One region of the Bacillus sp. JZ105 genome, then DNA from elsewhere that is predicted to be linked to it. Evidence: riboswitches for the same ligand, from Rfam matches in the RefSeq annotation. Region 1 holds a riboswitch; each other region holds the start of a gene.

What was found. Region 1 has a riboswitch for S-adenosylmethionine ahead of M1D81_RS05460 (bifunctional homocysteine S-methyltransferase/methylenetetrahydrofolate reductase). Riboswitches for the same ligand answer to the same signal wherever they lie in the genome.
Region 2: another riboswitch for S-adenosylmethionine. It lies ahead of M1D81_RS07815 (DUF2292 domain-containing protein); the one in region 1 lies ahead of M1D81_RS05460 (bifunctional homocysteine S-methyltransferase/methylenetetrahydrofolate reductase).
Region 3: another riboswitch for S-adenosylmethionine. It lies ahead of M1D81_RS18155 (sugar ABC transporter substrate-binding protein); the one in region 1 lies ahead of M1D81_RS05460 (bifunctional homocysteine S-methyltransferase/methylenetetrahydrofolate reductase).

The regions. Positions count from the first base shown of each region.
Region 1 is NZ_CP096387.1:1,096,091-1,106,927, reverse strand. It holds gene M1D81_RS05485 (DegV family protein) at 1-87, shown strand, start outside; gene M1D81_RS05480 (methyl-accepting chemotaxis protein) at 135-1,784, opposite strand; gene M1D81_RS05475 (BMP family lipoprotein) at 1,781-2,758, opposite strand; gene M1D81_RS05470 (CvfB family protein) at 2,905-3,753, opposite strand; gene M1D81_RS05465 (YajQ family cyclic di-GMP-binding protein) at 3,979-4,470, shown strand; SAM riboswitch class I at 4,552-4,670, shown strand; gene M1D81_RS05460 (bifunctional homocysteine S-methyltransferase/methylenetetrahydrofolate reductase) at 4,749-6,590, shown strand; gene metH (methionine synthase) at 6,574-10,002, shown strand; gene M1D81_RS05450 (GNAT family N-acetyltransferase) at 10,135-10,837, shown strand, end outside.
Region 2 is NZ_CP096387.1:1,531,184-1,542,020, reverse strand. It holds gene cysC (adenylyl-sulfate kinase) at 1-426, opposite strand, end outside; gene sat (sulfate adenylyltransferase) at 441-1,577, opposite strand; gene M1D81_RS07825 (inorganic phosphate transporter) at 1,635-2,699, opposite strand; gene M1D81_RS07820 (phosphoadenylyl-sulfate reductase) at 2,713-3,414, opposite strand; gene M1D81_RS07815 (DUF2292 domain-containing protein) at 3,460-3,564, opposite strand; SAM riboswitch class I at 3,681-3,783, opposite strand; gene pyrE (orotate phosphoribosyltransferase) at 3,951-4,589, opposite strand; gene pyrF (orotidine-5'-phosphate decarboxylase) at 4,597-5,301, opposite strand; gene M1D81_RS07800 (dihydroorotate dehydrogenase) at 5,273-6,205, opposite strand; gene M1D81_RS07795 (dihydroorotate dehydrogenase electron transfer subunit) at 6,199-6,975, opposite strand; gene carB (carbamoyl-phosphate synthase (glutamine-hydrolyzing) large subunit) at 6,972-10,187, opposite strand; gene M1D81_RS07785 (carbamoyl phosphate synthase small subunit) at 10,172-10,837, opposite strand, start outside.
Region 3 is NZ_CP096387.1:3,515,906-3,526,742, reverse strand. It holds gene celB (PTS cellobiose transporter subunit IIC) at 1-1,187, shown strand, start outside; gene M1D81_RS18180 (PTS lactose/cellobiose transporter subunit IIA) at 1,214-1,540, shown strand; gene M1D81_RS18175 (6-phospho-beta-glucosidase) at 1,537-2,865, shown strand; gene M1D81_RS18170 (hypothetical protein) at 2,985-3,383, shown strand; gene M1D81_RS18165 (branched-chain amino acid aminotransferase) at 3,698-4,789, opposite strand; gene M1D81_RS18160 (right-handed parallel beta-helix repeat-containing protein) at 5,157-6,584, shown strand; SAM riboswitch class I at 6,682-6,791, shown strand; gene M1D81_RS18155 (sugar ABC transporter substrate-binding protein) at 6,962-8,080, shown strand; gene M1D81_RS18150 (sugar ABC transporter ATP-binding protein) at 8,150-9,646, shown strand; gene M1D81_RS18145 (ABC transporter permease) at 9,643-10,656, shown strand; gene M1D81_RS18140 (GTP pyrophosphokinase) at 10,751-10,837, shown strand, end outside.

The DNA.
Region 1 (10,837 bases):
AAGGAAATTGATATTCAGATCATCGGCGCCGCTGTTGGGTCCCATTCAGGACCTAGCACGCTTGCGATCTTTTTTACAGGCAAATGATCATAAAAAACACCCTTCCCTGACAAATCACGGGAAGGGTGCTTTTCTTATGAAAGTTTAAATCGCTGGACGGTTTCATTTAACCTTGCCGTCATACTCATCAATTCTTCGACCTGTTTGTTCATTTGATGGAACGATTGCAGCTGTTCATTGGCTGAAGCAGAAATTTCTTCGCTGCCAGCTGCTGTTTCTTCTACCACTGCACTAATATTTTCAATCGAGTGCAGTACTTGTCCGCCAAGTTCTGTTGATTGCATAATTTGGTCATTTAAGACCGCCATTTCTTGTTTAATATGCTGCGCTTTTGTTTCTATATCTTCAAAGGAGTGTGAGGTTTTGTCCATCGCATCCTGCTGCTGAAGTGAAAGCTTGACCCCTTCTTGAACAGTTTGACTAATGGATTGAATGCCTCTTTCAATATGACTGACCATGTCAAAGATTTGTCTTGTGGCATTAGACGATTCATCAGCAAGCTTGCGAATTTCATCTGCTACAACAGCAAAGCCTTTTCCAGCTTCGCCTGCTCTTGCCGCTTCAATGGCTGCGTTTAAGGAAAGCAGGTTTGTTTGGTCCGCAATGTCAGAAACCGTTTTGGCCATGGCTGAGATTCCGCTGGCGTATTGCGTGAATTCTCCTGCTGATTCTTCGATTTGTCTCGTCGCATGTGTATTTTTTTCAATCGCTTTTTTTGTTTCTGTTAACGTGTGCTTTCCGCTTTCTACGGCTTCGATGGCATCTTCTGTACTGCGGATGACCGTTTGTGAGCGTTCGGAATTTTTACGTCCATGCTGGTCCATTTTCTCAATCAAGCTGACGCCGTGCTGGAGATCTTCTGAAATCGCTTGTGACCCATTAGCCATTTCGTCTGTCGAAACAGATACTTGATTCGCAGACTCCATCATCTTTTTGTTTTCATCATTCAGGTGGATCGAGAATGTCTCTACTCGGCTTGAGACATTGCTGATTTCTTTAATCAGACTAATCAGCTGATCTGTCATTTGATTAAAAGATTCATTCAAGCCGCCGATTTCATCCTTGCGCTGAATATCCATCCGCTCCACAGCAAGGTTGCCTTCTGCGATCTGCTTTGCTCTATAGGATAGTGATTTAATGGGTGTCACGATGGATCGCGTTAATCCAATATTCAAAAAGACGGCAATGACAATCAGTGTGAGGGCTGAGACGAGTGCACTTGTGATAATCCATTGGACATTGTCTGCTGCAGCCTCTAGATTTTGTTTATACGCTTCTTCTGCCCTTTTATTCATCGTATGCACATCGTTTAAAACGCCATCAATTCTTGCTGCCACACGTCTTGCATCCGATGCGTTTTTTTCACCAATGGCATTGTTTGCTTCCTTGGTCCACGTGTCATATTTTGAATTTAACCTTGTTAATGCCTCTTTGTTCATATTTCCCGCATATTTGTTTAACGTTTGCAGCTGTTTTTTTGCTGTAGAAATATCGTTTTGAACGATCTCTAGCTGTTCATCTGAGAGTGTCATCGAATAATTGGTCATGGCTTGCTCGACACTTTCAAAGCCTGCCTTCGTTTTTTGTACATTTAATAAGGTTTGGACATCTGTCTCATTTGATGATTGGATTTTTGTCATGCTGACAATGATAAAGGCAATAACGCCAACTGCTAAAAGAAGTGAGATAAGTGAGTTGAGTAAAATTTTGACGCGTAAGCTCATGATGCGTCCCCCTCTTCTTTTAGAAGCGTCTGCTTCAGACCATTTAATTTTTTGGTCAGTGTCTCAGCATTTTTCAGGATCCGAATTTTTGCCATATCGATTCCATCATTGCTTAAGTCATAGACAACATGCCCGCTTTTCATTTGATTGTTCTTAACGAGCTGTTCGCTGAATTGATAGACCACTTCATCGACTTTTTTCACCATAGACGAAATGACCGCTTTTTCAGCAGTATAGTACTGATCGCTGTCTACACCAATAGCATATTTACCCTGTGACTGCGCTTCTTTTAATACACCGACACCTGAGTAGCCGGCTGCGGCATATAAAACGTCTGCTTTCTTTTTGATCATGTCTTTGGCTATTTTACTCCCCTTGCCTGCATCACTAAATGTACCGGCATAGGTAGATAAGATCTTGATTTTTGGATTGACTGATTTGGCGCCTTTTTGAAATCCTTTTTCAAAACGATGGATGACATCTGCGTCAACACCGCCAACAAATCCAATGACATCGCTTTTCGTTGTCATTGCAGCAAGTGCCCCCGCTAAATAGCTGCCTTGCTCTTCTTTAAACGTCACAGAGGTCACATTTTTCAGCTCAGATACGGCATCGATAAGAAGAAACTGCTTCTTAGGATATTTCTTTGCGACTTTTTCTAGGTCTTCTTGCATACTGAAACCTACACCAATGATGAGATCATTTCCATCTCTCACCAGTTCTGTCAGTCCTTTTTCATATGTATCAGTTTCTGCAATTTCTCTATAATCAAATTCAATGCCAAGCTCATCACGTGCTTTTTCTAATCCTTTAAATGATGAATCGTTAAATGATTGATCACCAAGACCATCATCTGTAAGCATAACGCCAATATGCTTCGCAGTTGATTTTGGCGCCCCCTCCTGTTGATTACCGCATGCGGCGAGCACCATAAGCATGGCTGCCATCAGAAGTAATGAAATCTTCACTTTCATCCAAAAACACACTCCTTTTATCATCCTTACTCCTTTTTTATCGGATTTGAGGGTCGTTGTTTCAATGATATAGTGAAGGTTTTTCGTGACTTTTTTCATAGAAAAAATCCATTATTTAAGACAAAAATAAAAAAGTGAGCAAATGCTCACTTTTTCTCGTATGTCCAGCCTTCTTTTTGGTAAACTAGATCATTTTTCATGAGATGACCTAGTGCTCGTTTAAAGGCTGCCTTGCTCATTTGAAATCTTTCGCGGATGTCCTCTGGATCACTTTTATCCCAATAAGGCATGGCGCCGTTTCTTGTTCTCATATAGGTTAAAATTTCTTCTGCATCGACAGATAATGCATCCTGTTTTCTAGGAAGCAGAGAAACGTTCACGGTTCCATCCTCTTTCACTGCAATGACGCGTCCTGTAACGGTCGATCCTAATCGCGGCTCTTCCTTTCGTTCCGTGCGATGGATAAACCCTCGCACGCCTGTATCAGTCAGCATAAAGGAACCTGTCGCAATTAAACGATAGATTGTTCCAGAGATTTCTTTGTTCATTAAGGTTTCTGGTGCCTCAGTGAACAATTCACTGATCACGTCTTCTGTAGCTGGTTTTGCGAACATTCTGCCGTAGCTTGTGACTTTCAGCATACAGTAGAGTTTGTCTCCTTTTTTCGGCCATGCTTCCTCAAAAGGCGGGAGGTGTTCTGTCGCCACAAGTGCATCCTTTGACAGCCCAACATCAACAAATGCGCCCATGTCTTCTACCACGTCCACGACTTCTACCCAGCCGTATGTATGTGCGTTAATTGTAGGGATTTTCATCGTGGCAGCGAGTCTTTCTTCATGATCTACATATAAGTAGACCTCTACTTCATCTCGGTCTCCAATATCTTCTGTCATTTCACTGCGGTGTAAGAGGACCGAATCTTCACCGTCTGTCAAAAAGTAGCCGTATTCCATTTCATTCTCTATTTGCAAGGTCAGTTGCTCACCTGGTCTCATGTTCTCTTCCTTCCTATCTGCCCATAAAAGAGCGTTCGTTCATCTTTTGATTCACTCTATTCTACTATACTTCTTCCCGCATGAACATCTCTAGTTCTGTTAGCTAAAGTGGACAAACTGGACACGATTTATACGGCTGTCGGCTGTACTCTTTGATAAAGTTTTCTTCTTCTGCTATTTGCATGATAAAATAGACGCAATATCTAAACTTGGAGGTCATGTGTGATGGCAAAAGAAAGCTCATTTGACATTGTATCGAAGGTTGAACTGCCTGAAGTGCAAAACGCTGTTCAGGCAGCATTGAAAGAAATTAAAAACCGTTATGATTTTAAAGGAAGTAAAAGTGATATTTCTCTCGAAAAAGAAGAGCTTGTTCTCATTTCTGATGATGACTTCAAACTTGAGCAGCTAAAAGATGTGCTTGTGACAAAGCTGATCAAACGAAATGTTCCAACTAAAAACATCGATTACGGAAAAACCGAGCATGCCCTAGGCGGTACAGTACGCCAGCGTGCGAAGCTGATCAGCGGGATTGATCAAGACAACGCCAAAAAGATCAACGCGCTCATCAAGCAGTCTGGTATCAAAGTGAAATCACAATTTCAGGATGACCAAGTGCGTGTGACAGGGAAAAATAAAGATGATTTACAAGAAGTGATTTCTCTTATGCGCAAGGCTGATTTGCCGATTGATGTCCAATTTATAAATTTTCGATAAATTTCAAATTTTCCATTGATTATTTCTGCATTTTTCGTTACAGTTGATGGAAGTTCAATTCATTGACATGTTCATATCGCTTTCTTATCAAGAGAGGCAGAGGGACTGGCCCTGTGAAGCCTCAGCAACCGGTGTAGTAGAAATTTATTTTCTATGACCAAGGTGCTAAATCCAGCAAGCAACTGCTTGGAAGATAAGGAGAAGAATTACGATACAGCCAAAAAGTCTTCTTCTTATCAGAAGGCTTTTTTTGTTACATAGAAATAAGGAGGAATACAATGGGCCTATTACAAGACTTACAAAACCGCGTACTGATAGCTGACGGAGCGATGGGAACACTTTTATACTCTTACGGCATTGACCGCTGCTTTGAAGAATTAAATTTATCGAAAGAGGATGAAGTGAAACGCGTTCACGAGGCATATGTGCAGGCTGGCGCTGACATCATCCAAACGAACACATACGGCGCGAATTATATTAAACTATCCCGCTACGGCTTAGAGGAAGAAACAAAACGCATCAATACAAAAGCGGTACAAATTGCAAAAGCAGCCGCAGGCTCTGCTTATGTACTCGGAACAATTGGCGGCATTCGGACGTTTAACAAAAATGCCTACTCTATAGAAGAAATCAAAAGAAGCTTTAGAGAGCAGCTGTACATCCTATTAAATGAAGAACCTGACGGATTGCTGCTTGAAACGTATTATGACATAGAAGAAGCAAAGGCTGTTCTCCAAATTGCCCGCAAAGAAACGACTCTTCCGATTGTCATGAACGTCTCTATGCATGAACAAGGCGTTTTGCAGGATGGTACGCCGCTGAAGGATGGTTTATCTGAGTTATCATCTCTTGGCGCAGATGTCGTCGGCATCAACTGCCGGCTGGGCCCTTATCACATGATTCAGGCACTAGAAGGCGTTCCACTTTTGGAAAATTCGCATTTATCTGTCTATCCTAACAGCAGTCTCCCCTCTCTTGAAGCAGGCAGACTCGTCTATGATACCGATAACGATTATTTCCGAAAAAGTGCACTTGAATTTAGAAATCAGGGCGCACGTATTATCGGAGGCTGCTGCGGAACAACACCTCAGCATATTAGCGCAATGGCTGAAGCGGTCAAAGATTTAGCACCGATCACTGAAAAAGAAGTGAAGGTGTTAAAAGAAGAAATCATTTCCATCCAAGATCAGCGCACTGAGCCAGGTCTTGATGAGCTGGCTGTGAAAAAACGTTCGATTATCGTAGAGCTTGATCCGCCCAAGAAGCTGAACTTCGAAAAATTTCTCGTTGCTGCAAATGAATTAAAAGATGCTGGCATTGATGCATTGACGTTAGCCGATAATTCTCTTGCGACTCCGCGCATTAGCAATGTCGCTTGCGGCGCATTATTAAAGCAGCAGCTCGATATGCGTTCTCTTGTTCATATCACATGCCGCGACCGTAATTTGATTGGACTTCAATCTCATTTAATGGGGCTCGACACCCTTGGATTAACCGATATTTTAGCGATCACAGGCGATCCATCTAAAATTGGAGACTTCCCAGGTGCAACATCTGTGTATGATTTAACCTCCTTTGATTTGATTCGACTCATCAAACAATTTAACGAAGGCCTTTCTTTCTCAGGAAAGCCCCTTGGCAAAAAGACCAATTTTTCAGTGGCTGGCGCGTTTAACCCAAATGTGCGCCATATTGATAAAGCAGTCAAACGTCTTGAGAAAAAAATCGAATACGGTGCTGATTATTTTATTTCACAGCCTGTTTATTCTGAGGAACAGCTTGTGAAAATTCATGAGGAAAGCCGCCACTTGGATAAACCGATTTATATCGGCATTATGCCGTTAACAAGCAGCCGAAATGCCGAGTTTATTCATCACGAAATTCCAGGTATCAAATTATCTGATTCTATTCGTGACATTATGGCCAAAGCTGGCGAGGATAAAGAAAAGCAGCGAGCAGAAGGCTTAGCAATTGCCCGCTCTTTATTAGATACAGCCTGCGAATTGTTTAATGGCATTTATTTAATTACTCCTTTCCTTCGATCAGATTTAACAGCAGAACTGACCACCTACATCCATCAGAAAGAAAAGGAGTCTAACGTCCATGTCAACTATCACTGAACAGCTCAAAAAACGCATCCTCGTCCTTGATGGGGCAATGGGCACAATGATTCAAAACGCCAACCTGACAGCAGAGGACTTTGGCGGAGAAGAGTATGAGGGCTGTAACGAGTATTTGAATGTGACAGCCCCTCACATCATCTCTAAGATCCATAGGGAGTACCTCGAAGCAAATGCTGACCTCATTGAAACAAATACGTTCGGCGCGACAGAGCTCGTTCTTGATGAATATGGGCTTGGCCACCTTGCCTATGAACTCAATGTTCGAGCTGCGCAGCTGGCAAAGGCAGAAGCAGACCGTTTCTCCACACCGGAGCAGCCTCGTTTTGTTGTAGGCGCAATGGGCCCGACAACGAAAACATTATCTGTGACAGGCGGCACAACCTTCAGTGAGCTCGTCAGAAACTATGAAGAGCAGGCCCGCGCTCTGATTGACGGAAAGTGTGATGCCCTTCTTTTAGAAACAAGCCAAGATATGCTGAATGTAAAAGCTGGATTCAAAGGGATTCAAGAAGCCTTTCAGCAGACGGGCATTCAATTACCACTCATGGTATCAGGAACGATTGAACCGATGGGCACCACCCTTGCTGGCCAGGATATTGAAGCCTTTTATATCTCTCTTGAGCATATGAAACCCATCAGTGTGGGCCTTAACTGTGCGACTGGTCCAGAATTTATGACAGACCATATTCGCACGCTATCCTCCATTGCAAAGTCAGCGGTGAGCTGCTATCCGAATGCTGGTCTCCCAGATGAAGAAGGCCAATATCATGAATCCCCTGTCTCTCTTGCTAAGAAAATCGCCGCCTTTGCTAAGGAAGGCTGGTTAAATATCGTCGGCGGCTGCTGCGGGACTACACCTGCGCATATTCAAGCATTGTCAGATGAAGTACGCACGCTTCAGCCGCGTCATATCACTCGCGAATCGCCGCAGCATACCGTATCAGGAATTGAGCCTCTTATTTATGAGGATTCGATGCGTCCTCTTTTTGTAGGCGAACGGACCAATGTCATTGGTTCTCGCAAATTCAAACGGCTCATTGCGGAACAAAAGTTTGAAGAAGCAGCAGAAATTGCTCGTGCTCAAGTGAAAAATGGCGCTCACGTCGTTGATGTGTGTCTCGCCGACCCAGACCGTGATGAGGCAGCAGACATGGAAGGCTTTTTACAAGAAGCCATGAAAAAGGTGAAAGCCCCTTTTGTCATTGATTCAACGGATAAACACGTGATTGAAAAGGCACTCACCTATTCTCAAGGGAAAGCCATCATCAATTCCATCAACCTTGAGGATGGCGAGGAACGCTTTGAAGAGATTCTTCCTCTTGTGAAGCTATATGGCGGTGCACTTGTTGTTGGCACGATTGATGAAATAGGAATGGCCGTGACAGCAGAACGAAAGCTTGAAATTGCTGTACGTTCTCACGATTTGCTAACGAGGAAGTATGGAATTCCCGCAAGTGACATCATTTTTGATCCGCTTGTCTTTCCCGTAGGCACTGGAGACGAGCAATATATTGGCGCCGCTGAAGAAACGGTCAAAGGCATTAAAATGATCAAGGAAACCCTGCCTGAGTGCCTCACCATTTTAGGCATCAGTAACGTATCTTTCGGGCTTCCGCCTGTTGGCAGAGAAATCTTAAATGCCGTCTATTTGTATCACTGCGTGCAAGCAGGGCTTGACTATGCCATTGTCAATACAGAAAAACTTGAACGCTTCGCTTCCATTCCAAAGGAAGAAATCAAACTAGCTGAATCCTTGCTTTATGAAACAAATGATCAAACACTGGCTGAATTCACCCAATTTTACCGCGGTAAAAAGAAAACGGAGAAAAAACCAAAGATCTCCTTATCACTTGATGAAAGGCTGGCGCTCTACGTCGTCGAGGGAACGAAAGAAGGTCTCATCGATGATCTATCCCTTGCTTTGGAGCAATATGAATCGCCGCTTCATATCATCAATGGCCCGTTAATGCAGGGAATGGCTGAAGTTGGTCGTCTTTTTAATCAAAACGAACTGATTGTAGCCGAGGTGCTTCAATCGGCAGAGGTCATGAAAGCATCTGTTTCGTTTCTTGAGCAATATATGGAAAAGCAGCATGCGAGCGGGAAAGGAAAAATTCTGCTTGCGACCGTAAAAGGAGATGTCCATGATATCGGGAAAAACCTTGTCGACATCATTTTGAGCAATAATGGCTTTCAAGTGGTCGACCTCGGCATCAAGGTGACACCTCAAACATTGATTGAAGCTGTGCAAAAGGAAAAACCAGATATGATTGGATTATCAGGCTTACTTGTGAAGTCCGCCCAGCAAATGGTACTAACCGCTCAAGATTTACAAAAAGCCAATATTTCTGTTCCTATTTTGGTCGGCGGTGCTGCCCTTTCTCGTAAATTTACGAAAATGAAAATTTCGCCTCATTATGATGGACCTGTACTTTATGCAAAAGATGCCATGGACGGACTATCGTTAGCCAATGAGTTAAAAGCGAATCCACTGCAATTTCAAACAAAGCCGCCAGAGGAGCCAGCGGCACCTATCAAGAAGAAAGAAGGAAAGCAGCCGAAAGCTGTCATTGAATTACTAGAAAAACGCGCATCTCTCCCGCAAGCACCGGTATTTACGCCAGAAAATACCACACGCCATTATGTGAGAGACATCGATTTGCATCATATTATGCCTTATGTGAATGAACAAATGCTCATTGGTCATCATCTCGGCTTAAAGGGAAAGGTCAAAACTTTATTAGCTGAACAGCACCCAAAAGCATTGGAATTAAAACAGCTTGTCACAGATCTTCTAAACGAAGGCAGAGAGAAAAACTGGTTTGCGCCAGCATTTGTGTATCAATTCTTCCCTGCCAGTTCAGACGGAAATGATTTGCATATTTATGATCCTGAAGAACCTGACCGCATCATTGAAACGTTCCAATTTCCAAGGCAGGAGAAGCTACCGTACCGCTCCATTTCTGATTATGTACGGAAAAGTGATGAAAACGAGAAAGATTATATTGCCTTATTCGCCGTCACAGCCGGCGCGCGTATACGTGAAGTCGCGCAGCAATTTAAGCAGGAAGGAGATTATTTAAAAATGCATGCCGTCCAAGCTCTGGCACTTGAGCTTGCAGAAGGACTAGCTGAAAGAACCCACCAAGTGATTCGTGACAAATGGGGATTCCCTGACCCAGTCGATTTTACAATGGAAAAACGATTCCAAGCGAAATATCAAGGGCAGCGCTATTCCTTTGGTTATCCAGCGTGTCCAAATCTTGAGGACCAGGAAAAGCTGTTCAAGCTGCTTCAGCCTGAAAAAATCGGCATCCATCTGACAGAAGGATTCATGATGGAACCTGAAGCATCTGTTTCTGCGATCGTCGTTTCCCACCCTGAAGCTCGATATTTTAATGTTCATTAAGATGAGAACCTCCGTCATTGGGGGTTCTTTTTTGATACACGCTGAGAGGAAAAGGATCTTCCTTTCCTTTTTCTTATCTTTCATATGGTACGATACATATAGATGAAATCAGCTAAGAAGGAGTTGCGTGTATTGGAAAACGTTGTACAACGAACCTTAACCCTTGATGACATACCCGATCTGATCGCATTGTCAAAAGAGGTCGACTGGCCTGATTACAATGAGGATGAGCTTACATCTCTTTTAACAAACGGATATTTTACAGGTTTTTCAACAACAGATGGACAAGTGATCTCATGTGCGGGACTTTTCCAATATGATAAAGCAGCATCAATTGGTGCCGTTATTGTATCTGAGACGCATCGCGGCTTAGGCCTTGCGCGGAAAATGATTGACACCCTGCTTCGCCGGAGCGACCAAAGTGTTCCTGTCGTTTTAACTGCTACTGTACAAGGACAGCCCGTTTACGAAAAAATCGGATTTCAAACGGCCGGCTATATTCATACATACAAAGCACAGACTACGAATCCATCGGCTTTTCGTGTGTCAGGCGGGATTCACCTTTCTCCTGCTGATGAAGCGGACCTTCCGTCTATTGAAGCACTTGACGAAAAAGGTGCAGGCACCAATCGATCAAGCTTTATAAGAAAGCGAATGGAACGAGCATCGTTCCGGCTGATCGCAAAGAATGAGCATCATGAAACAACTGGATTTGCATTTGGCATCGAAACCCCTGCTAATCTAATGATTGGACCGCTTACAGCAAACGATGAACAAACCGCTCTCTCGCTCATCCAATCACTCATCTCGTCTTATTCAGGGGCAATTCGTATAG
Region 2 (10,837 bases), 440 kb from region 1:
TGGATCACGCTCTTCACACACGTTCAGATCACATTTGACAAACACTTCGTGAAATTCTCCATCTTCGACCAACTGTCTGACAGTATGGCGGTCTTCTTGAAATGGAGAAATAAAAGCAGTGATGACAATCGTCCCTTGCTCCACAAACAATTTCGCCACTTCTCCGATCCGGCGGATGTTTTCTTTTCTGTCATCATCTGAAAACCCTAGATCTTTATTGAGTCCGTGCCGCACGTTATCGCCGTCAAGAACTGTGACTTGGTAGCCTTGTTCAAACAGCTCTCTTGCAGCTGCATTCGCGATCGTTGATTTCCCTGACCCGCTTAGACCTGTAAGCCAGATAATGCCGCTCGTATGATTGTTTTTTTGTTGATATTCTTTTTTTGTAATTGATGAATCATGCCACACGATATGTTCGTTGCTCATATCATACCCTCCCATTAAGATACCGTCGTTTTTAATCCTTCGATTAATGTTTCAATGACTTCTTTTCGGCTGAACGTGCTTGGTGGTAATTCACCGTTTCTCAGCATTGTTCGAACCTTTGTACCTGAAAGAATGACATGCTCGCTTTTGTCGTGAGGACACGTTTTTGGTGTGGCCATCGCTTCACATGTATTACAGTAGAAGCTGTGTTCAAATTTTAATGGCGTAATGCCGATTTCTTCGCTTGTAAATTGATCAAATAGTTCCTGCGCCTCGTATGTGCCGTAATAGTCACCAACACCTGCATGATCTCTTCCGACAATAAAATGGGTGCAGCCATAATTTTTCCGCACTAGCGCATGAAAAATGGCTTCCTTTGGTCCAGCATAACGCATTGCAGCAGGAAAAACACCTAAAAAGACGCGGTCTTTTGGATAATAACCGTCCAATAACACTTGATAGCTTTTCATTCTTACATCTGCTGGGATGTCGTCAGATTTTGTTTCACCGACAAGAGGATTTAAAAATAAACCATCGACTGTTTCCAGTGCTGTTTTTTGAATATATTCATGAGCACGATGAACCGGGTTTCTCGTTTGGAAACCAACAATGGTTTTCCAGCCGTTTTCTTGAAAATGACGTCTTGTTTCTTCTGGCTCATACGTAAATTGAGGGAATGGTTTTTCACTGCGTTTCGTCAGTGTAATTTTTCCGCCAATGTAAGTATCGCCGCGTTCAAATAATTTTTTCACGCCTGGATGATTGCGGTCATCTGTTTTATAGACATTCACCGCTTCTTTTTCCTTATCTGGTGTGTATTGATCCTCTACTTCAATGACCCCATATACAGTTCCATTGTAGGATAAGCGCACGATATCGCCTTGATGGATTTCCGCCGCCTTTTCTTTTGTCACTGGCAGTGTAATAGGAAGAGACCAAACGACACCACTTGCTAGCCGCATATTGCTTACAACTGCTTCATAATCCGCTTTTGTTAAAAACCCTTCAATTGGACTATATCCGCCAATTGCAATGAGTTCAAGGTCTGCAAAGGAAATCGCATCTAGTTCAATTTCCTTCGCAGCCGTGCTGAGATCATATTCTTCATTTACTCGATTAATTAATACGCCACCATGTGGTGTTAAACTCATTTGTTCATCTTCCTCTCAATGTTCATATTTATTAGATGTTAATAGTCGGATTTATGGTTAAATCCCGCCGCCCTGTTCATGAATAGAGCTGCTTTCATTTTTGACTGCTTTCATCAGACTCAGCGCACCAAGTGAGGCAAGCAGTACACTCATCATGATAAAGATAGAGTAATAGTCTCCTTTTAAGAAAAGGCTCACAAGCAAATACGATAGGCTGAGTGATAAGAAAGGTGAGACCACCCATACTTTCAGCATTTTTTTCACCACATGTTTGTGAAAAATGTTAGGCCCGCCTTTTGCCATTCCAAGCCCGATAATAGACGAGGAGGTGATTTGCGTAAGTGGAACGGGCAGCCCAAAAATAGAGCTGACGATGACAAGCCCGGCACCGGTACTCGAAAGTAAAATCCCTTCGCCTGTTTGATAGCGGGTAATTTTCTTTCCGTTTGTTTCCAGTACTCTTCTACCTAGCAAGAGGGCCCCTGCTGCGACAAAGATTCCGCCGTAAAGTGTTCCCTGCCCAACTGACAAAACGCCTGAAGCGACGAGCGGGCCGACGGCATTTGCCACATTGTTCATACCGGCTGAAAATGCCTCTAAAAATCCGCTGAGGATTAATACGACAGATAAAATAGCTGTGCCTTTTTTAGACAGCTTCCGTTTAGGGAACATTCTGATGATTTTGACGACAGCAAAGGTAAAAAGAAAGGCGAAAAGCGGGATGATAACCCAAAATGCCACAATCACTAAAATGGATTTCACAAACAAAACTTTATATGCGACTGCCACACCAACTACAGCCCCTACTGTGACCTCACTTGTTGATAAAGGAATCGCCATCAGATTTGCTATGAAAAGTGATAGTGCAGCAGAACCAATGATAATACAAACGATTTCAAGTGTAATGACTGATTCTGGCATAATACCAGAGCTGATCGTTTTGACGACCTCACCGCCGCCAATCACTGAACCTGCTAAAATCCCAACTGCACAAAAACTGAGTGCATAAATGGGCTTTTGAATGGCACCTGATCCATACGCAATGCCCATAGAAGCAGCTGCTCCGCTTGCGCCTATGTTTAAAGCAAAGAATAGACTAAATAAAATTGCGGCGATTTCCATACATTATGCTCCCTTACTCATGTAATCCGCACTCTGTCTTTGCTGTGCCTGACCATCTGCCAGAACGCAGATCATCTGCAGTAAATGCTGGCTGTGTACACGGTGCACAGCCGATACTTGGATATCCTTGGTCATGCAGCGGATTATAAGTAAGTTCCTCTCTAGATGCATATCTCCATATGTCCTTCCACGTCCAATGGATGAGGGGACATACTTTCACTGATTTGAATTTTTCATCCTTATTTAAGAAATTCGTCCCTGCTCGTTTTGGTGACTGCTCTCTTCTTAAACCAGAAAGCCATGCTGGATAACCAGACAGGGCTTCTTGCAAAGGAATGACCTTACGCATATGACAGCAGCTTTGAGGATCAGTTTTCCATAATTGATCACCGTGCTGCTCATTTTGCTGTTCAACCGTCAGCTCAGGCGTTTTCAGTACAATATCTAAACCCGGATATCTTTCCTTTACCGCATCAATTGTGTCGTAAGTTTCTTTAAAATGCAGACCTGTATCTAAAAAGACAATTCTCGCATCTTTTTTTACTTTTGCAATCAGATCAATCAGAACAATGCCCTCAATCCCAAAGCTGCACGCATATACGAGCTGGTCACCATAATGACCGTACGCCCATTTCAGTACAGACAGGGCTCCTTTATACAAATCATCCTCTTGAAATGTAATGGACGGCTCTTGCCAATTTTCATAAGTTAACATGATTTCTCCCCTTCCGGAGTACCGCTCATATTGCTATTTTCCGCACTACTTTAATCTAATTTTTTCGTTTTTTTCCACTTGAATCACTTGACCGTCCTGAACAATTAACGTAATTGAACCGAATTTCATATCCCCAATCAGTTCTTGCATATGCTTTACTAAGTCCTCATCCTGATTTTGTTTCACTTCCATCTCCTCTTCCTCCTCACCGTTAAAATAAAAAAACTTTCTTTCAGTCCGAAAGAAAGATGAGGAAGCTCGCAATTTCCTTATCTTTCAAAATAGAATCATTTTGCAGGAAGTAGCACCTTGCGAATCGCAGGTTGCCGGGTTTCATCGGGCCAGTCCCTCCACCTCTCTGGATAAGAGTTTCAATTTGTCTTAAATATTAACACAATTCAAACAAAAGTCAACCCGACTTTATTGATAGGATTAGTTTTTATTAAAATTTGAGTCTATTTTACTATTTTTACCCAAATAAAAAAGCCGTGCGGGCAGGCACAGCTTTAAAATTGTTAACGATGGACTTTGACTTTTCAGACCGTTTCTTCCATCCAAGATTCAGAGGAAGGGTCTTGTCTCCAGCGTTTTAGTTTGTTCATCGCAGACGGCTCAATCGCTTTCAGTTCAAGTGCCACGTCTGTCAATGTGTCATAGTCTGTCAGGGTGACATATGGAATATTTTTTTCTTGAAAAGCGGCCGCTGCTTTTGGCAGTCCGTATGTGAAGATTGCGGCAACTCCTAGTACCTCGCAGCCCTCAGCTTGAAGAGCAGCAACCACTTCCAGCACACTGCCTCCTGTGGAGATAAGGTCTTCGACGACGACAACCTTTTGGCCTTTCGATACGGCCCCTTCAATTTGATTTCCTTTGCCGTGTGCTTTCGGCTTACTTCTGACATAACACATCGGGATGTTCAAGCGGTCTGCTGCTAATGCCGCATGCGGAATGCCTGCTGTTGCAGTACCCGCGACAACCTCTGCTCCCTTGAAATGAGTGAGAATCAAATCTTTTAGACCTTCCGCAATGTCGTGTCTGACTTCTGGATATGATAATGTGAGGCGGTTATCACAATAGATCGGTGATTTTATACCGCTCGCCCATGTAAACGGTTCGTCTGGTTTTAATGAGACCGCTTTGATTTGTAATAGATGTTTCGCGATTTTTGATTTCATCTGGCAGTCACTCCCACTCTTTCAAAATTTGATGATAGGCTTCTAATGGTTTATCAGCTTTTGTGATTGATCTTCCGACAACAATTTGTGAAACACCTTGCTCTTTTGCATAGGCAGGTGTCGCCACACGCTTTTGGTCATCGGTTTGATCATTCGGTAAGCGAATCCCTGGCGTTACAGTGAGAAAAGAGGGTGAGATATGTTCATGAAGTGCTTTAGATTCATGAACAGAGCAAACAACACCGTCCAGTCCACTTTCATATGCTAATTGTCCGTACCGGATCACAGCCTCTTGCAGCGGACGGTCAATGAGTAACTCGCTTCTCATCATGTCTTCTGACGTACTAGTCAGCTGGGTCACTGCAATAATGCCCGGACGGCTTTGTCCAGCAGGAGTCCCGCTTTCAAGTCCCTCTAATGCAGCCTGCATCATTCGTTTCCCGCCAGCAGCATGCACATTGACCAAATCAACGCCAAGTGTGGCAAGCCGGTTCATCGCTTTTTGGACCGTTGTTGGAATGTCATGTAATTTTAGATCGAGAAAAATGCGGCAATTTTTTTCTTTCAGCGCTTCAAGGATGGCAGGTCCTTCTTGGTAAAACAGCTCCATGCCGACCTTCACAAATAATGGTGTCCCTTCAAAGGGATCTAAAAAGGCAAGCGCGTCCTGCCCTGATGGAAAATCAAGCGCGATGATGGGCAAGTGCTTCATGTTTCCAGCTCCTTCCGATACATTCCTCTACAGATGAATAACCATATGCTGCTAACACATTTGGCAGCTCTTCAATGATTTCCGGGCAAATAAATGGATTCACAAAATTCGCTGTACCGACAGCGACTGCACTTGCACCTGCTAGTAAAAATTCAAGTACATCTTCAGCACTTTGCACTCCGCCCATCCCGATAATCGGAATAGAAACCGCTTGACTCACCTCATGCACCATACGTACAGCGACAGGTTTGACAGCTGGTCCTGATAATCCGCCTGTTTTATTGGCAAGGATGGGTTTCCCCGTTTTTAAATCTAAACGCATCCCAATTAATGTGTTAATCATGGTGAGTCCATCCGCTCCAGCAGCTTCAATCGCTTGAGCAATTTCTACAATATTGGCTACGTTAGGTGACAGCTTGACATAGACAGGTACGGAAGAGACTTTCTTGACTGCTTTTGTCAATGATGCTGCCATATTTGGATCTGTACCAAAGGCGATTCCGCCGGTTTTAACATTTGGGCAAGAAATATTCAGTTCAAGGGCATGAACATTTTTTGCTTGGCTGATTTGCTTGGCTACTTCAACATAATCTTCAACCTGTGAGCCAGCAACATTCGCAATAATAGGCGTATCAAACTGCTCAAGCCAAGGCAGCTCATTTTCAAGCACGCCTTTTAGACCTGGGTTTTGAAGGCCGATTGCATTGAGCATACCAGCTCCTGTCTCGGCTACCCTTGGAGTCGGATTGCCAAATCTCGGTTCAAGGGTTGTGGCTTTGATCAGGATACCGCCCAGCAATGATAGGTCATATAAGGATGCAAATTCTCTCCCGAATCCAAAGCAGCCTGATGCAGGGATAATTGGATTCTTTAAAGATAATCCCGGTAACTCAACGTTTAGCATGACAATGCCACCTCCTCTGCTTTAAAAACAGGTCCATCAAGACACACTTTGACATAAGGTTTGTCGAGCTGATCGGTATGACAGACACATGCAAAGCAGGCACCAATCCCACAGCCCATTCGTTCTTCCATCGAAATGTAGACAGGCTTATCAGGATACGTGTCTTTCAGCGCTTTTAGCATAGGTGTTGGACCGCAGGAAAGCAGCACATCAAAACTCAGGTTTTGCTCTTTTATCACATCTGTTACAAAGCCTTTAGCACCGTATGTGCCATCAACCGTTGCAATAAACGTATCGCCGAGTGCTTGAAATTTTTCCTCGTAAAATACATCCTTTTTCGACTGAAAGCCGAGGACATGCTTTACGATGACGCCTTTTTTCGTTAAACGCTTGGACAGTTCATATAGAGGTGGTACGCCAATTCCGCCGCCGACTAGTAATGCCGTCTCTCCGGGCTTGACGACTGAAGGATCATACCCGTTTCCAAGCGGCCCTAATACATCAACTGATTCTCCCTCCCGCTTTTGGGAGAGGAGCTTTGTGCCCTCTCCTTCTGCGCGGTAAATGATGGTTGCTTCTTTTTGCTCGGCATGAATGTTGGCAATACTGATCGGTCTTCTCAGCAGCGGTGTCATCGATTCACTGACCTTAAGATGAAGAAATTGGCCAGCCGTTTGAAAGGAGTCCACAAGGTCACCTTTTAATGTCATTTCGTAAATATGATCAGCGATCTGTCGGTTCGAGACGACCGTCAAGTATGCTTTTTTCATATCGTTACTGTCACCTCAGCATTCGTTTTCACTTCTGGCATTTCATCCGCTCTAAATGTCATACTCTCAAGCACTCGTAAAATGGCTTCTGCTGTATCTAGTGACGTTAAGCAAGCCACTCCGTTTTCAACAGATTCACGTCTAATTCTAAAGCCGTCTCTTGCTGGCTGTTTTCCTTTTGTTAATGTGTTGATCACGAATTGGGCTTCCCCGTTTCGAATGACATCAAGAAGATTTTTGCCTTCTTCTCCAATTTTGCCGACCACACTTGATGGAATGGAGGCTTGTTTTAAATAATTCGCCGTTCCTTCTGTTGCTAAAATATGATAGCCGATCGAATGGAATCTTCTTGCGATCTCAAGTCCTTCTTCTTTATCCTTATCAGCCACTGTCAAAAGAACTGTTCCGTCATTAGGGATTTGAATGCCTGAGGCAATCAATCCTTTATAAAGGGCTTTTTCGATCGTGACATCTTTCCCCATGACCTCACCTGTTGATTTCATTTCAGGTCCGAGTGTAATATCCACTCTTCTTAATTTTGCAAAAGAGAAGACTGGAACTTTGACGTACACTCCTTCTTGCTCTGTGTGAAGTCCTTCTTCGTAGCCATAATTTTTGAGTTTGTCTCCTAAGATGACTTTCGTCGCAAGGTTGGCCATCGGAATGCCTGTAATTTTACTTAAGAAAGGAACCGTCCGGCTTGATCGCGGGTTCACTTCAAGTACATACACTTCACCTTTTGATAGGACAAACTGAATGTTCAAAAGCCCAATAATGTTGAGTCCTTTTGCAAGCTTGATCGTGTATTCTGCGATCTTTGCTTTGATGTCCTCAGACAATGTTTGCGGCGGATAGACCGCAATCGAGTCACCAGAGTGAACTCCGGCTCTTTCAATGTGTTCCATAATGCCTGGGATTACGACAGTTTCTCCATCAGACACGGCATCTACTTCAATTTCTTTTCCTGTCAAATACTTGTCAATTAATACTGGATGCTGCGGGTTGACCTTCACCGCATTCTCCATGTAGTGAAGAAGCTCAGCTTCTTGATACACAATTTCCATCGCACGGCCGCCTAATACATAGGAAGGACGGACAAGGACTGGGTAGCCGATTTGATTGGCAATTGCTACAGCTTCAGGCACAGACGTTGCTGTTTTCCCTTTCGGCTGCGGCACACCGAGTGTTTCTAACGTTTGTTCAAACTTGTCCCGGTTTTCTGCGCGGTCTAGGTCTTCTAGAGAAGTTCCAAGAATTTTAACCCCTCTATTTGATAATTCATCTGCTAAGTTGATCGCCGTTTGTCCGCCGAACTGAACGACGACTCCTTCAGGCTGTTCAAGGTCGATGATATGCATGACATCTTCTACAGTGAGTGGTTCAAAGTAAAGCTTATCTGAAATACTAAAGTCTGTTGAGACCGTTTCAGGGTTGTTGTTAATAATGATCGCTTCATAGCCTGCTTGTTTAATTGCCCACACTGAGTGAACGGTCGCATAATCAAATTCAACCCCTTGTCCAATTCGGATAGGACCTGAACCTAATACGATAACGCTTTTCTTGTCTGTACGTTCTGATTCATTTTCATCTTCATACGTGCTGTAGAAATATGGTGTCTCTGATTCAAATTCTGCCGCACATGTATCCACCATTTTGTATACAGGTACAATGCCTGCTTCATGTCTTAGCTTGTAGACATCCGCTTCTTTCATATTCCACTCACGGCTAATGTAGATATCTGAGAAGCCTTTTTCTTTCGCTTCTTTTAATACGTCTGTATTGCCTTTGTTTTCTTTTAATGTTTTCTCAAAGGCGATGATACCTTCCAGCTTATGAAGGAAGAAGTAATCAATTTTTGAGAATTCATGTATTTGTTCGACTGTATAGCCTCTTCTAAGCGCCTCAGCGATATAAAATAATCGTTCGTCTCCCGCTTTGATAATCCGTTTTTCAAGCACTTCATTTGTGATGTCTGCTTCATCTTTTAATTCAATGTGATGCACATCGGCTTCAAGTGAACGTACAGCTTTTAGAAGAGACTCTTCTAATGTGCGGCCGATCGCCATGACTTCACCAGTTGCCTTCATTTGCGTACCAAGACGTCTGTTCGCAGATTCAAATTTATCGAACGGCCAGCGCGGTATTTTTGAAACGATATAGTCAAGTGCCGGCTCAAAGGCTGCATAGGTTTTACCTGTGACTGGGTTCATCATTTCATCAAGCGTTAAGCCGACAGCAATTTTCGCTGCCAATTTGGCAATTGGATAGCCTGTCGCTTTTGACGCAAGCGCAGAGGAACGGCTCACACGCGGGTTTACTTCGATGATATAGTATTGAAAGCTGTTTGGATCAAGTGCCAGCTGTACGTTACAGCCGCCTTCAATGCCAAGTGCACGGATCAACTTAAGCGACACATTTCGAAGCAGCTGATATTCACGGTCACTTAACGTTTGGCTTGGGGCTACAACAATACTGTCACCAGTATGGATGCCGACAGGGTCAAAGTTTTCCATGTTACAAACAACGATTGCATGGTCACCGCTGTCTCGCATGACTTCATATTCAATTTCTTTAAAGCCAGCAATGCTTTTTTCAAGTAAGCATTGTGTGACTGGGCTTAGCTTCAGACCGTTTTCAACGATTTCCTTCAGTTCTTGCTCGTTTGTACAAATTCCGCCGCCCGTTCCGCCTAATGTATAGGCTGGTCTGACGATGACAGGGAAACCGATTTGATCCGTAAACGCCATTGCTTCTTCCAGGTTATGAATGATTTCACTTTCTGGTACAGGCTCATTTAGTTCATTCATTAAATGACGGAATAAATCTCTATCCTCTGCTTTTTGGATGGCTGACAGCTTTGTACCGAGTACTTCAACGCCGCATTCAGCTAATACGCCAAGCTCTGACAATTCAACAGCAAGGTTTAATCCAGTTTGCCCGCCAAGTGTTGGTAAGATCGCATCAGGCCGTTCTTTTCGAATGATTCGTGTTAAAAATTCTGGTGTCAGTGGTTCGATGTATACCTTATCAGCCATTTCTGTATCTGTCATGATGGTCGCAGGGTTAGAGTTCACAAGAACGACTTCATAGCCCTCTTCTTTTAGCGCTAAGCAAGCCTGTGTACCTGCATAGTCAAACTCCGCTGCCTGACCGATGATGATAGGACCTGATCCGATTACTAAAATCTTTTTGATGTCTACGCGTTTTGGCATACTTCTTCCCCTTCTTTCTCAGTCGTATGAATCATTTCCATGAACTGGTCAAATAAGTAGTTTGCATCTTCTGGACCCGGTGATGCTTCCGGGTGGTACTGAACAGTGAATGCTGGTGCTTCTTTATGTTTTAATCCTTCAATCGTATTGTCGTTTAGGGCAATATGTGTGACTTCGAGCACGTCTTCGTTAATACTGCTAACCGTGTAGCCATGGTTTTGAGACGTCAGTGTCACCTTGCCAGTTGCTAGTTCTTTCACCGGATGGTTTGATCCTCTGTGGCCAAATTTCATTTTTTCTGTACTTGCACCGCATGCTAGAGCAAATAATTGATGTCCGAGGCATATACCAAAGAGCGGCACCTTTCCAATCAATTGCTGAATCATCTCAACGGCTTCCGGTACATCCACAGGATCTCCAGGTCCGTTTGAAAGCATAATGCCATCAGGCTTTAGCTGCAGCACTTCATCTGCAGTGATGTTGTATGGCACCACAATGACGTCGCAGTCACGTTTATTGAGCTCGCGCAAAATGCCGTGCTTCATGCCGAAATCGACAAGGACAATTCTTTTTCCTCTGCCTGGGCTTGGGTACGCATTTTTCACAGATACTTGACTCACTTGATCTGTTGGCAGCTGCAATGTTTGAAG
Region 3 (10,837 bases), 1.4 Mb from region 1:
GATACAGTGATTTTATGGCAAGTATCTTCGGAGCAGAATGGGCCACGAAACTATCCTATCCTGTGAATGCAACCTTTGACATTATGGCACTTGTTGCAACCTTCGGGATTGCTTACAGGCTTGCTGAAAAGTATGCCGTTGATGCACTATCATCTGGTGCGATCGCTGTTGCGGCTTTCCTTTTGGCTACACCATATCAAGTACCTTTCACACCTGAAGGCTCAACAGAAGCTATCCTAGTAGGCGGGGGAATTCCTATCACACTGATGGGCAGTAAAGGTTTATTCGTTGCCATGATTATTGCCATGCTTTCAACCGAAATTTACCGCTTCATTGTACAGCGGAACATCGTTATTAAAATGCCTGATGGTGTACCGCCAGCAGTCAGTAAATCGTTTATTGCACTTATTCCAGGTTTTGTGGTCATCACACTGATCTGGGTCGCTAGACTTGTGATTGAGATGACACCTTTTGAGAGTATTCATAATATCATCACGGTCTTAATTGGCACACCGCTATCAATTCTTGGTGGCAGCTTAGGCGGCAGTATCGTCGCGATGGGTGTGCAAATGCTCCTCTGGGCATGTGGTATTCACGGAGCAACCATTGTCGGCGGCGTCATGGGGCCAATTTGGCTCGGTGCAATGGATGAGAACCGTCTTGCATTCCAAGCAGGAGAAGTGCTGCCGAATATTTTCACAGCGCAGTTCTTTGAAATCTTCATTAACGTCGGCGGAAGCGGCGCAACGCTTGCTTTGGTGCTGAGCATGATCTTACGTGCCAGAAGTAAACAAATGAAACAGCTTGGCCGCCTTGCCATTGGGCCAGCCATCTTTAACATCAACGAACCGATCATTTTTGGAATGCCGATTGTCATGAACCCAATGCTTCTCATTCCATTTATCCTTACGCCAATCATGATGATCATCACCACATATATCGGAATGAGCACAGGGCTTGTGGCAAAACCGGCCGGGATTGCTGTCCCATGGACCATGCCGCCAATCATTTCAGGCTATCTCGCCACAGGAGGTAAAATCTCTGGTGCTGTCATGCAGCTGATTAACCTTGCGCTGTCATTTGCTCTATACTACCCATTCTTTAGAATGTGGGATAAGCAGAAATTGAAAGAAGAAAGTGAGCTAGAAACAAAAGCATCAACTGATGAAAATGTCGTCAGCATGTAATAGAGGGAACAAGGGGGATGCGGCCGATGGAAATGGAACAAATTGTGTTTCAACTCATCCTGCACGGCGGAAATGGCAGAAGCTCCGCGATGGAGGCCATTACATGTGCAAAACAAGGTAATTTTGATGAGGCGAAGCTAAAATTGCAGGACGCACAAGACGCGTTAAATGAGGCGCATCACGCACAGACAGAGCTGATCCAAGGAGAAATCAGGGGCGAAAAGACGGATATTAGCCTCTTAATGATTCATGCGCAGGATCATCTTATGAACGCAATGACCGTCAAGGAGCTCGCAGCAGAAATCATCGAACTCCATGAAAAAATGAAGCAACTCGGAGGTGTCAATTCATGAAAGAAGGAATCAAAATTGTCACAATAGGCGGTGGATCGAGTTATACGCCTGAGCTCGTCGAAGGGTTTATTAAACGATATCAAGAATTGCCTGTAAAAGAATTATGGCTTGTGGATATTGAAGCGGGTCAGGAAAAGTTAAACATCGTAGGCGCTCTGGCGAAACGTATGGTTGAAAAAGCGGGTCTGCCGATTGAGGTACACCTGACTCTTGACCGCCGGGAAGCCTTGAAGGACGCAGATTTTGTGACGACACAATTTCGTGTAGGACTGCTGGAAGCACGGGCAAAGGATGAGAGAATACCGCTTAAATACGGCGTCATCGGTCAGGAAACGAACGGACCAGGCGGTTTATTTAAAGGCCTTCGGACCATCCCGGTCATTTTAGACATTGTGAAGGATATGGAAGAGCTTTGTCCAGACGCATGGCTTGTGAACTTTACAAATCCAGCCGGTATGGTCACAGAAGCTGTTTTACGCTACACGAATCTAAAAAAAGTAGTCGGCCTATGCAATGTGCCGATTGGGATCAAAATGGGGATTGCCAAAGCGCTTGATGTGGACGTTGAACGCATCGAGGTACAGTTTGCCGGTCTCAATCACATGGTCTATGGATTAGACGTATATTTAGACGGGGTCAGCATTATGGATCAAGTGCTTGATGAGCTAGGAAATCCGAACAGCCAGTGGTCCATGAGAAACATTGAAGCGAAAAACTGGGAGCCTTCTTTTGTGAAAGGATTAGGGGTCATCCCATGTCCGTATCACCGCTATTACTATAAAACGAAAGATATGCTGGAAGAAGAGCAAAAGGCGGCTCAAGAGAAAGGAACACGAGCAGAGGTTGTACAGCAGGTCGAGCAGGAGTTATTTGAGCTTTATAAAGATCCTGATTTGTCGATTAAACCACCGCAGCTCGAAAAAAGAGGCGGGGCCTATTACAGCGATGCGGCTTGTAACTTAATCAGCTCCATCTATAATGATAAGCACGACATTCAACCAGTCAATACAGTGAACAGAGGGGCGATTGCCAGCATTCCGGCTGAATCAGCGGTTGAAGTAAACTGTATCATTACAAAGGACGGACCAAAACCAATCGCGATAGGTGATCTGCCTGTAGCAGTAAGAGGACTCGTTCAACAAATCAAATCATTCGAGCGTGTGGCAGCAGAAGCGGCTGTGACTGGAGATTACGAGACAGCTCTTGTGGCAATGACCATCAACCCGCTCGTCCCATCTGACGACATTGCAAAGCAAATTTTAGACGAAATGCTCGAAGCGCATCGTGAGCATTTACCGCAATTCTTCAAATCAGTCAAAGCTTAACACATAATGGCCCCTTTAATGGGGTCATTTTTTATGATTGCCCCATATGGAAACTGGAGAAAGAAGTGTATGATTAGAAAAAACAGCATGTATGGTTTCAAAGAAAGGACTGTTGGAATATGGTTGCAATTGGTTTAATGTTTTACGGGTTTGTCGTACAGCCTGTCATGAGTTATGGTACAGTGATCTTGTTTTTGTATGGTCTTATTGCTTCATTTGTTGGCCTCATTCGGCATAAAGAATATGTGTGGATCTATGTTCTCCGCCTGCTCGTTTGTTTTACCATTCCAGTCACTAACCTGTTGATGTATTTCGCAACGATTGGAGGAGATGCAAGAAAATTTGATTTCCAGCCAATGCCGCTTGTTTATTATCTTGTCTTTATCTTAGAAATCATCATCATCTTTTTGCCAGAGATCTTTTTACTGATCGAAAGAAAGCGGAGCATCAAATGGAAACAGTGGATATACACAGGGGCGATTGTTGGGGTGTCGGTCTTGTTTTGGTGCACGATTTGATGGGAAGCAGGTCAACTAAGTCTATTTCGCCTTTTGTTTCTGTAACTTCTTTCGTCTGACCTTCACAAAAGTAATGGAAAGAGCAAGGATAGAAAGCTCAAGCGCCTTAAATAGAAACCGGGTGAGGAACGGTGAATCGTCGAAACCAGTAGCGACGATCATCGGGTCCGATGCAGATCCCAAAGAATGCTAGTAGATAAGTAAAAAACATACCATCACTCTCCTTATTCATGTGTATTTACCATTATAAGGGATGAAGGAAAGGTAAATAAACAAAAAAGAACCCTTCATGATTGAAAGGTTCTTTTACATGCTTATGCTTGTTTGACGACTGAGCCAACTTCAACTGTCCAGCCGAAGATGTCTGGCTGTGTCCCTTTTTGGATGCCAGTAATGGCTTCATACAATTTCTTGGATACTTCGCCTGTTTGACCATTTTGGATCACATATGGCTGATCATGATAAATTAATTCCCCGACAGGAGAGATCACGGCCGCTGTTCCGGTCCCGAAAATTTCTTCGAGCTCGCCAGATTGATGTGCTTCAATTAACTCATTAATTGAAATTTTGCGCTCTGTTACTGGAATTCCCCAATGCTTTAACAGCTCAATTACCGAGTTACGTGTGATGCCTTCTAAAATGCTGCCGTTCAATTCAGGCGTCACGATTTCTCCATTGATTTTAAAGAAGATATTCATGCTGCCGACTTCTTCAATGTATTTCTTCTCGATCCCATCAAGCCAAAGAACTTGTGAAAATCCTTTCGTTTCAGCAACTTGCTGTGCTTTAAGGCTTGAGGCATAGTTTCCAGCTGTTTTGGCATTTCCTGTTCCACCCTTAACGGCGCGGACAAACTCATTTTCAACTGCAATTTTGACCGGATGAATGCCTTCTTTATAGTATGATCCCACTGGAGATAAGATAATGAGCAGCTTATACGTACTAGACGGTGCAACGCCTAAATACGGCTCAGTGGAAATAATGAATGGACGAATATACAAGGAAGTGCCCTCTGCATCAGGTACCCAATCCTTATCAATACGAATGAGTTCATTTAAGCCCTCTAATACTGTTTCTGTATCAATTTGCGGAATACACAGGCGGTCATTGGATCTGTTTAAGCGCTCCATGTTTTTTTCCGGACGGAATAAGAGAATTTTTTGATCCTCAGAAACATAAGCTTTCAAGCCTTCAAAAACAGATTGACCATAATGGTAAACCATCGAAGCTGGGTCCATTGGAATGGCCTGATAAGGGATAATTCTTGGATCGTACCAGCCTTTATCAACTGAATAATCCATCACAAACATGTGATCTGTGAAGATTTTTCCGAATTCAAGTTGATCAGATTGAGGTTTTGGTTTTTTTGTTGAACTAAGTTCAACGCGGATGGGTTGTTTTGGCATTGTAAATCTCCTTGCTGTTTGATTATTTGAAAATTCTAATAATATGAAATAATTATGATTCTATTCTATACCTTCACAAAATATTAGCAATAGGTTTTCTGGAATTCAGACAAGAAAAATCTGTTAAAGCGCTTTCCTACTCTCTGCTGTCAGTTTCCCTCCTGTCACCCCTTTTTAAAAAAGAAATAAAATCCTAATGCATTATTAACTGATTAATCTGACAATTTAAAAACGTGTGGTTTTCCTGTAAGATATTCTTTCAACCATACACCTTTTGACTAGTACATTGCAAGGGACATCATCATATTTTAATCCTCTTTTTTTTAACCGATAAAGGAAGAAGAGAAGAGAAAGGAGCAACAACAAGATGAAACGAGCGATACCAGGTATTTTACTCATTTTATTCATGACCATGATCAGCTTCGGCTGTCAGGCGATGACAGATGAGGCTGGCGCTAAGCAAAGCACAGCCTATTACGTAGCGGTAAACGGAAGCGACAAAAACCCGGGAACAAAGCAAAAACCTTTCCGCACGCTGAAAAAAGCAGCAAGTATGGCGAAGGCTGGGACAACCATTTACATGAGAGGCGGTACATACAAAGAAAAATTGATGGTCCGCCATTCAGGAACAAAGAAAGCACCCGTTGTCTTTCAAGCTTACGGAAAAGAAAAACCTGTGATTAGCGGGGCTTCCCTTAAAGGAAATCAAGCCGATGGAGGTCTTGTCACGATCGACCAAAAGAGCTACATCACCCTCAAAGGCTTGACTGTAGGACATCTTAAGACGAATAAAGAAGATTTGACACCAGTTGGTATTTTCATCAAAGGAAGCGGCAAAGGCGTTAAACTGCTTAATAACCGAGTGTATGACATTCAGACGAAACATAAAAATGGAAATGCACATGGAATTGCTGTCTATGGGACAAAAGCTCCTGCAGCGATTGAAGACATTGAAATCAAAGGAAATACTGTTGAAAAACTAAAACTGGGCTTCAGTGAAGCGCTTGTGCTAAATGGAAACGTCAAAAAGTTCCGTGTGACACATAACACGATCCGGCACACTGATAATATTGGCATTGATTTAATTGGTTTTGAGAACGTAGCACCCTCTAAAAAGTATGATCAAGTGAGAAATGGTGTCGTCTCTAAAAACAAAGTATATGAGATTACGAGTGCAGGGAACCCAGCCTATGGCAGCGACATCTCCGCTGGCGGAATTTATGTTGATGGCGGAAAAGACATTGTGATCGATCATAACATCTCACATCACAATGATCTGGGGATTGAAGTCACAAGCGAACATAAAGGGAAAATGGCGGACCGCATCCGCATCGAACACAATCAAGTATATTTAAACCGTTATACAGGCATTTCTATTGGCGGCTATGATAAGAAGCGGGGCGGTACAACCAATACGACGATTTCACATAATATTTTGTACAAAAATGACACAGCCGGCTTAGAAGGCGGTCAATTGCTAATGCAGTATCAAGCAGTGAACAATCGAATCACGAATAATATCATGTCAGCTAGTGCCTCGCATTACTTGGTCGTGAATCTTTATCAAGTGAACCAAAAGAATACCTTCCAGAAGAACGTTTATGATGACCGCAAAGGTGCGAAAGCATCACAGTGGATTTGGCGCGGGAAATGGTTGGAAGGCTACAAAACGTATCTCTCTAAAAGCGGTCAAGATAAAGGATCAGCACATCTCAACCCACAATTTGTGAATGAGAAAAAATATGATTTCCGTCTGAAGAAATCATCACCTGCGAAGAAAATCATCGGAAGCTGATGTTATTTTAGAAATTTTCAAAAAAGTCATTGACATTGATGTGACATCACATTAAAGTAAAGAAGACATTTCAACGAAAACAAATTTCATAACGGATCTCTTATCAAGAGAGGCAGAGGGACTGGCCCTATGACGCCCAGCAACCGTTTCTATTTTAGAAATTGGTGCTAATTCCTGCAAAGCTGTTACAGCTTTGACAGATAAGAGAGGAAGACTTCCCGATACATGTTTCATGCAGCGGTGATCAAGCCTCTCTTTCCAAGAGAGGCTTTTCTTCGTCTCTTTTTCGAATCAAATGCCTGTTTTACAGGCGTATTTCCACTTTTTTACCTAGTTTTCCGATGTGAAAAATCAAAACAACTCGAGGAGGAACAGCAATGAAACGTAAGCATTTTACATCATTTCTTGTCTTATTAACGGCATTGACCGTCCTATTAACTGGATGCGGCACCGGATCAAGTGCAGGCTCAAAGGCAAATACGAACGAAAAGGTGTCCTTTGACAATGTACCGAAGCGATTTGCAAAGGGTCAGGGAGCAAAAATTAAAGTCATCCGCAAAATTGGAGGAGACGATCATACGGCTCAATTTTTAGCTGGGACCAAGGCGGAAGGTGAAGCACTCGGCTTTACGGTAGATGTCTACACCGCAAATGGTGATACAGCGAAATTCCATGATGCCATCTCTCAGACGCTGGAAGAAAATTATGATGGCTTTATCATCTCTCACGGGGACGACGAGGCGACAGTCGCTGATGTGAAAAAGATCACAGCGAAAGGCATTCCAGTTGTAGCATTTGATTCGAATCCTAAGCTGAAGGACATCAAAGGGGTCACAGTGACGTCTCAAGATGACGAACAATTAGCCAAAAAATCATTAGATGCGCTCGTGTCTGATTTTAAAGGAAAAGCAAATATTGCGTACCTCTGGGTAGATGGATTCCCGCCAATGGTGAGACGAAACAAGGTCTATCAAGAAACGCTTAAACAACATTCAGGGATCAAGGAGCTTGACCGCTTTGGTATTGCCTCCTCTGATACGTCTGTTCAAACGCAAAATGCAGTAGCGGCCATGCTGAATAAGTATCCAAAGGGCAAGCTGGACGCTATTTTTGCCACATGGGATGCCTTTGCCATTGGGGCAGCAAGAGCGTTAAAGGAAGCAGGAAGAACAGAAGTGAAGATTTATGGGATTGATGTGTCAAATGCGGATCTTCAAGAAATGACAGCGAAGGACAGTCCGTGGAAGTACACAGCAGCGGTTGATCCGAAGCTCATCGGTGCAGTCGACGTGAGGATTCTTGCGAAGAAAATAGCTGGTGAGAAAACACCATCTTCCTATGACCTTGAGGCCTCTCTCATTTCTCAAAAGCAGCTTCAGCAAGCAGGAAAAGCCATTAACATGGTTAATCTTGCAGACGAAGTGAAGGGATTCGGTTCATCGACTGCTTTTGAGGAAGATTGGATGAAGACCTTGAAGAAGCATTATACAAAATAAGTGACGTGCACTCTCTTTTCATAGAGGGTGTTTCGTTTTTCAGATGATATCAAGAGAAGGAGGACACCTATGACAGCGCCGCTTGTTTGTATGAAGAATATTTCAATTGAATTCCCAGGGGTTAAAGCGTTAGATCAAGTGAATTTCACATTAAAAAAAGGGACGGTCCATGCACTGATTGGAGCAAATGGTGCTGGGAAGTCAACGTTAATGAAAGTTCTTTCTGGCGCTCATGCGCACTTCGACGGAACCATCCACATCAATGGCCAGGCGGCAACCATTCAAACTCCAAAGGATGCATCCTCATATGGTGTGCAGACGGTCCACCAAGAAGTGGATACGGCGCTTGTTCCCTACTTAACTGTTGGTGAGAATATGATGATGCATGAGATTGAGAAAAAAACATTTGTCAGTTGGAAAGAACTGCATCGCAAGGCGGCTCAGCTATTAAAAGAAATGGACATCGACATCTCCACAAAACGACCTGTCAGCGATCTGACCCTTGCCGAAAAACAGATGCTGCTCATTGCCAAGGCCGTTTCCATTAAATGCAGCATTTTAATCTTAGATGAACCAACGGCTCCGCTTAGTCATGCAGAAACAAGTAAATTATTCTCAATGATTGATCGATTGAAACAGAATGGGACGGGGATCGTGTTTATCTCTCACCGCATGCCTGAAATTTTCACCATCTGTGATGAACTGACTGTGATGCGAAATGGATCGGATGTCGCAGCTCATCTTGTCAAAGACACAAATCCGCAGCAGGTCATTGAAGAAATGTTAGGTGCACCATTAGAGGAGCAGTTCCCGTCTCGCAGCCCACTGAAAGATGCACCAATTGTGCTTGAAGTGAAAGAACTAAACGATCAACAAAAATTAAACAACATTCATTTTTATGTCAAAAAAGGAGAAATTCTCGGGATCGCAGGACTTGTCGGTGCTGGAAAAACAGAATTATGCAAAGCCCTTTTCGGTGCCTCAGAAAAAAAGACGGGGACCGTGCAGCTACATGGTCAAACCATCCGTATCACATCGCCTCATCAAGCTGTGAGAGCTGGAATGGCCCTTGTGCCTGAAGAGCGGAGAAAAGAAGGGATTCTGACCGAAGAGAGCGTGGGGTGGAACTTAACGGCTGCAAGTCTTCATTCATTTTCACAGATATTCAGCTTCTTATATCGTTCGAAGGAAAAGCGGGAAGCAGGTGACATCGTCAAACGGCTTGGTGTCAAAACGCCGTCGCTTGAAGCAAAGGTGAAGCACCTATCTGGTGGAAATCAGCAAAAGGTTGCTATCGGAAAATGGCTGCTGGCTGAGGCAGATGTGTATCTCTTTGACGAACCAACCAAAGGTGTAGACGTTGGAGCGAAAAAAGATATTTTCACTTTGATTGCAGAGCTTGCCGCCCGCGGAAAATCTGTCATTTATGCGTCGAGTGAGCTGTCAGAGATTGCAGGTATCGCTGACCGAGTATACGTGTTATATGATGGCAGCATTGCCCGGGAAATGACTGCACCGACGACTGAAGAGGAGCTTTTATATCATTCAACAGGAGGACAATCATGAGCGAACAACAAATTCCAGCCCCTGTGCAGCAAATCAAAAAACAGCGGCCATCCTTTCATCTGTTTGATTTCTTTTATCAATATGGCACGATCTTAACCATTGTCGTGTTAATTGTGGTATTTGCGGCATCGAATCCAGCATTTTTGCAATCAGGAAATATCATCAATATTCTACGGTCTATCTCGATAGTGACCATCATTGCGGTAGGTTTAACTATCTCATTGGCAGTAAACGGCTTTGATTTATCAGTTGGATCAGTCGCTACGCTATCAAATGCGATTGTCATTTCTATGTTCGTATGGTTCTCGCAAAACCCACTGATTGCAATTCTCTCTGCACTAGCGGCTTCAATCATTGTTGGTTTGCTAAATGCATGGATGATCGTCAAAATGAAAATTCCAGATATGCTCATGACATTAGCCATGATGTTTATCATTCAAGGGCTGGCTCAAACGTATACGAAAGGGGCGACTATTTCTGAAAATATGGTGCTTCCCGATGGCACGTTCTCAACGGGGACGATTCCTGCCTTTTTCAACAAAATTGGACAGGTGCCATATATCATTCTGATTATGGCTGCCATTGTACTATTTGCGCATGTTTTCATGACCTACACAAAGCACGGCCGATTCATGTACATCATCGGTGGGAATAAGGAAGCCGCTCGATTGTCTGGCATACATGTGAACAAATACAAAATTGCGGCCTATCTGCTTTCTGCTTTATTTGCAGCGATCGGCGGTATCGTACTGGCTTCAAGGGTCATGACAGCAGAAATTAATGCGGGTGCACCATATTTAATGGATGGAGTAGCGGCTGCTTTTATCGGCTTTTCCGTCATGGGAGCAGGTAAGCCAAACGCATTTGGCACTTTTATCGGGGCTGTACTCATCGGTATTTTACAAAACGGGCTTGTGATGATGTCTGTCCCTTATTATGCAATGGATATTGTGAAAGGCTCTGTGCTGGCTCTTGCGCTGGCGCTGACATATTACAAACAACGAGGCTAACTGCGTATTTTTTAAAACCATTCGAGTCCTCTCTCCGTCTAGTAAACGGAAAGCGGTGCAGCTGCCGTTTCCAAAAGGAGATGACAAAAAGAAAATGAATATGTCAGCAACTCATGTAGAAGATTTGAAAAATGTCATGGAAGACTGGAAAAATGAACTACTAGTATATAAATTTGCGTTA